2 linked regions of the Paraneptunicella aestuarii genome follow. The main gene of each other region encodes a partner of the protein of the gene in region 2 in a complex. Links are inferred from orthologs where the notes say so. Each region holds a gene or a part of one and is shown on either strand. Other genes may lie near its edges.

Evidence for each region. Proteins that work in one complex are often made in the same cells at the same time.
Region 1: the proteins of xseB (region 2) and xseA are in contact, whole or in part, in a cryo-EM structure (PDB 8TXR), measured with the Escherichia coli proteins. The link is inferred for Paraneptunicella aestuarii from one-to-one orthologs.

Annotation. Positions count from the first base shown.
Region 1 is NZ_CP074570.1:823,548-826,507, reverse strand. What follows is about bases 1-2,882. They hold xseA (exodeoxyribonuclease VII large subunit), read left to right. Parts: upstream 1-710; coding sequence 711-2,054; downstream 2,055-2,882. Other genes in these bases: KIH87_RS03505 (hypothetical protein), read left to right, coding at 2,109-2,882; guaB (IMP dehydrogenase), read right to left, coding at 1-599. Also shown: more of KIH87_RS03505, read left to right, coding at 2,883-2,960. UniProt on the Escherichia coli protein: Bidirectionally degrades single-stranded DNA into large acid-insoluble oligonucleotides, which are then degraded further into small acid-soluble oligonucleotides.
Region 2 is NZ_CP074570.1:3,299,419-3,302,159, forward strand. The notes cover bases 77-2,739. They hold xseB (exodeoxyribonuclease VII small subunit), read left to right. Parts: upstream 77-1,095; coding sequence 1,096-1,383; downstream 1,384-2,739. Other genes in these bases: pomA (flagellar motor protein PomA), read right to left, coding at 77-755; ispA ((2E,6E)-farnesyl diphosphate synthase), read left to right, coding at 1,413-2,294; dxs (1-deoxy-D-xylulose-5-phosphate synthase), read left to right, coding at 2,316-2,739. Also shown: more of pomA, read right to left, coding at 1-76; more of dxs, read left to right, coding at 2,740-2,741. UniProt on the Escherichia coli protein: Bidirectionally degrades single-stranded DNA into large acid-insoluble oligonucleotides, which are then degraded further into small acid-soluble oligonucleotides.

The DNA.
Region 1 (2,960 bases), 2.5 Mb from region 2 along the record:
TCTTTAACGGTGATCAAACCGACCAATTTGAAGTGATCGTCAACAACCAGGATTTTTTCGATACGATGCTCATGCATCAGGAATAGCACCTGATCCGGATCAGCACCTTCCGTAACGGTTACCAAACGTTCTTTGGGTGTCATTACGCTGCTGACTTCTAACGACAGGTTTTTCTCGAATCGTAAATCACGACCCGTCACGATTCCCACAAGATTGTTGTCATCATCAACAACAGGGAAACCGGAGTATCCTAATTCACGACTTAATTGACTGACTTCTTCAAGGGTAGCATGAGGAGAAACAGTAACAGGATCAAACACAACACCACTTTCATACTTCTTAACCATACGAACGTGGTTGGCTTGCTCTTCCGCCGGCATATTTTTATGGATAAAACCCATACCGCCTTCTTGAGCAAGAGCAATTGCGAGTTGAGCCTCAGTTACCGTATCCATCGCCGCCGCGACAAGGGGAATATTCAGTTCGACATTACGAGTAAGACGAGTTTTTAAACTAGCTTGGTGAGGTAAAACTTCTGAGTGTCTAGGGACAAGTAATACGTCATCAAACGTGAGGGCTTCTTTGGCTAAACGCAACATTTCAACAACCTATAATGGGGATTTTGTTGCGGCGCAATTGTAGCGGTTTTCCCTAATCAGGTAAACTACAACAAATAATATTCTGTAAACATCTCCTTACCGAGAAAATTAATGACCAATCAAGCACGTAGCCATATTTTTACCGTCAGCAAATTAAACCGATTTGCCAAACACATTCTGGAATCCGAGATTGGTCAGATCTGGATATCGGCGGAAATATCCAACTTCGTCGCGGCAGCTTCCGGTCATTGGTACTTCACCTTAAAAGACGAACGAGCTCAAATCAAAGCAGCCATGTTTCGCAACAGCAATCGTTTAGGCAGATTCAAACCCAAAAACGGTGACAAGATTTTAGTTAGAGGCAATATCAGCCTGTACGAACCTCGTGGCGATTTCCAGCTTATCGTTTCTCACATAGAGCCGGAGGGTGAAGGCCTACTCAAGCAACAGTACGAATTCATCAAACAAAAATTAGCCAATGAAGGCTTATTCGCTCCCGTACATAAAAAACCCATTCCGGAAAATCCTAAAACCGTGGGCGTGATCACCTCATCCACCGGTGCAGCCTGGCATGACATTGTCACGGTATTGCAACGCCGTAACCCAACCATCAATATCGTGTTATATCCTAGTCAGGTGCAAGGCGAAGGCTCTGAACAGCAATTACTAAAAGCGCTACACACTGCCAATCAACGTAACGAAGTAGACGTGTTAATTTTGGGACGCGGTGGTGGCTCCATGGAAGATCTATGGAGCTTTAATGATGAACAGTTAGCTCGCGCCATCTTTCAATCCAGCATTCCCATCATTAGTGCCGTTGGACACGAAATAGATTTCACCATTGCCGATTTTGTTGCCGATGTTCGAGCGCCTACCCCCTCTGCCGCCGCTGAACTCGCTAGCGCGCCGTTACATCACACATTAGAACGCTTGCACAAACTAACTCAACGCATGCAGAAATGCAGCTTGTCTCACCTACAACATGCGCAATATCGTTATCGTATTGCGAAACAGCAACTGCAAAGCAATCACCCTCGTAGTCAGCTATTGCAACAACAGCAGCTGCTGGATAATTTGAGCCTGAACCTGAGCAGGCTTTGGCAAGACAGTTTGATGCGCAAAACCGTGGCGCTGGAAAAACAACATTCGCGACTGAGTCAGATGCATCCCAAACATCAATTAGCCGGATATCATCAACGCATCCAGTATTTGTCGGATAAACTACTGGTCAACATGACGAATCGCTTACAATCTCGCCAACAAAAACTGGGACAAGTGGCTCAACTTCTTGATACAGTGAGCCCACTCGCAACATTGGCTCGTGGCTACACTTTAACGTATAAAAATGGCCAAATAGCGAAAAACGCTGCAAACCTGAATGTAGGTGATACCATAAGTACCAGATTTAAAGATGGTGATGTGATCAGCACGATTAAATCAATATCTGAAACCTGAGCTCAGGTTATAAGTATCAGCTTGTCGTACCCAAAGTAGAGATTGCCAGCAGTTATGAGGCAAATTAGTCGTTTATTTTTTCTGTTATTGCTCAGTGCAAATGCATTTGGAACACCCAAATCTATTCCATGGGCAACCATCGACTTACCGCCGTTATTTATTCAATCCGGCAAACTGGCTCACGAAGGTATTTGTGATCTGTTGATGGACGAGTTACAAGCAGCATTACCCGATATAAAACACACTGAAACACTGTTTCCCAACTTGCGTCTAAAAAGGAAAATGCAAGCGGGTGAAAAATACTGTTACCCCTGCCTGATTCATCGCTCCACGCCTATAGGTTCAATGGTACTATCATCTCCCACCGTGGTTTATCTCCCTCATGTACTCGTGCTAAAGGAAGAAATGCGAGACTACTTTATCAAGCAATATGGCAATCCGGTTTCGTTAGAAAAACTGCTGCAATCCAACGCTTTTTTGATGGGGCAGCAATCTGGCAGGATGTTCGGTTCAGAAATCCAGAGTGTACTGGATCGTTATGTGAGTAAAGGGCTTGAAATACCCAATAATGTTGGCTCTACCACATCACTCATGATGCTGATTACTTTAAACCGGGTAGACTTCACCATTGAATACCCCAATGTATTGAATTACTTCAACAGAACCAATGAGCAAAATCTGGCCTGGCTACCCATTGAGGAAAACTCAGACCATGTCGTACTCGGTGCTGTAGGCTGTTCAGGCCCAGACAATGACGACTTCAAATATGAGGCAATTGAAAAGATAAATGCCGTACTTCCCGGAATACTGGAAAGCGAACATTATCAAAACGGTGTGAAAAAATGGTTTGAATCTGTGGATGCCAACTACATAGATAAATATCAACAATATCTACTGGCAGATGGT
Region 2 (2,741 bases):
TCAGCACCCGTTTTGCGTTTATTGGCTTGCAGGTAATTCTTCAAAATACCTTCAATAACACGCGGGTTTTGCCCATCAGCGATACCGATAATACCATCCAGTACCAGTTGTTGATTCAATCGTTCTTCATCTGCACGATTGTTAAGTTTTACCGCAATAGGCAAACAAATAACGTTCGCAAAGAAAGCACCATATAGCGTTGTTAACAATGCCACCGCCATGGCAGGGCCTATAGCCTTTGGGTCATCCATGTTAGACAACATGGCAACCAAACCAATCAATGTACCAATCATACCCATTGCAGGTGCAATATCGCCCATGCCTTTAAAGATAGTGGCACCAAAAATATGACGCTCAGTCGTCATGGTAATGTCTTTCGATAAGGTAGAACGCACAACATCCAAATCGTGCCCATCCACCAGCATATCCACGCCTTTTTGCATGAAATCATTCTCAATTTCAGCTTCTTCCAATGCCAAAAAGCCCCCTTTACGAGCCGCATCAGCCATTTCAACGATTTTCTGGATCAAATCTTCCGGAGCTTCAATTTTAAACATGAAGGCTTTCCCGGCAATTTTACCGGCACTGAAGAATTGATTAAGCGTAAACTGGGAAAGTACAACGAAGATGGAACCACCAAATACGATCAATATAGATGGTATGTTGATAAACATTTCAACGTTACCACCAAGAATCATGGCCATGACCACGAACCCGATGGCACCAACCATACCTATCAAGGTTGCTAAATCCACACATTCCCCCTATTAAAAATCATACGTTCGAAGCGCTCTGTGAAATTTAAGCGAAATCAGCTTGTTAACATCAAGTCTAATGGAGTTTCACTATTTGTCACTGTCTAATTACGGCGATGCGACTCAAAAATAATACCTTATAAATTGCATCGGTATTTCCTTCTATTTTCGTTGTTATCGACAACCCAGTTATTTTCTATAGCGTTGAATAATGATCATCAGATGTCAATGAGTTAAAATAGCGGAAATATTACACCTCCTGCCCGTTGGCTACTTGATCCACTCATGTACCTCGGTTAATGTGCAGCATCATTTTTATGGAACCAAATAAATCTACCTTATGAGCAAGCCTAAAAAGCCAGACAGCCTGTCATTTGAAGAAGCCGTTGCCGAATTGGAAGACATCGTTGCCCGAATGGAACGTGGAGATCTTCCATTAGAAGAAGCGCTTGCTTCTTTCGAACGAGGCGTACAGCTTGCCAATCAAAGCCAGCAAAAACTACGACAAGCTGAACAGAAAGTGCAAATGCTGATTGAAAAGAGCGGTGAACAGCAACTTATCGATTTCGAGCCCCAACAGCAATCAGAGCAGCAAAATGAGCCCTATGATGGAGGCTTGGCTGAATAATGCCAAATGCCGTTAATGCTCAACATACCATGCCCTGGAAAGCATTCCAGGAGCAAGTCGCTGTTCGTATGGAAAGCTTGCTTACAGAACAAATTAACGCCCTTCCAGAACATCACTCCAACCTAAAAGCAGCCATGCAGCATAGTCTGTTAGCAGGTGGCAAACGAATGCGCCCATTTTTGGTTTACGCTGCTGGCGAAATACTTCACGTCGATAAAGCCAATCTGGATATGTGCGCCCTTGCCGTTGAATGCATTCACACCTATTCATTGATCCATGATGATTTGCCAGCAATGGACGACGATGATCTGCGACGAGGCAAGCCTACTTGCCATGTTGTTTATGGTGAAGCTAGCGCGATTCTCGCGGGTGATTCACTGCAAACACTGGCATTCGATATTCTGGCTAATTACCCTGCCCCAGCCACTCTTGAACGAGTAAAGCTGGTGAGCATTTTAAGTCGTGCCGCTGGCTACCAAGGCATGTGTGGCGGACAAGCTCTGGACTTGGCGGCAACGAACAAAACGGTTTCGTTATCCGCTTTACACCAAATCCACGAATTAAAAACCGGGGCACTCATTAAATCCTGCATAGAAATGGTATGCGCACTGGCGCATCTGAATGAACAGGAAACCGATTCTTTCAGCCAATATGCCCACGCTTTAGGCTTGGCATTTCAAGTACGCGATGACATTCTGGATGTCACATCCGACACTCAAACCCTTGGAAAACCTCAAGGTTCGGATCAAGACGCCAACAAAAGCACCTTCCCCAGCTTGATGGGTTTGGAACAAGCACAACAATATTTACAGGATCTACATCAACAAGCACTACACGCGCTAGATGCAATCCCGTACAATACCGAGCTCTTAAACGCCTTTAGCCATTATGTGGTGCAGCGCGAGCATTAATTTCCGGACATAATAATAAGCATGACCCTTGATTTAGCACACTATCCCTTGCTGAGCCTGGCAGAAACGCCAGAACAGCTACGCCGCATCCCTAAAGACAAGTTAAAAGCTCTTGCCAATGAGCTAAGGCAGTTTCTGTTGGCAAGTGTGAGCCAAAGTAGCGGGCATTTTGCTTCTGGCCTGGGAACCGTAGAACTCACGGTTGCATTACATTATGTGTACAACACGCCGTTTGACCGTTTAATTTGGGATGTGGGTCATCAAGCTTATCCCCATAAAATTCTGACTGGACGCCGAGACCGTATTACCACCATTCGCCAAAAAGGTGGTCTGCATCCTTTCCCCTGGCCACCTGAAAGCGAATACGACACCTTTGCGGTGGGTCACTCTTCGACGTCTATCAGCGCCGCGTTAGGCATGGCCGTTGCCGCAGAGAAAGAACGCAAA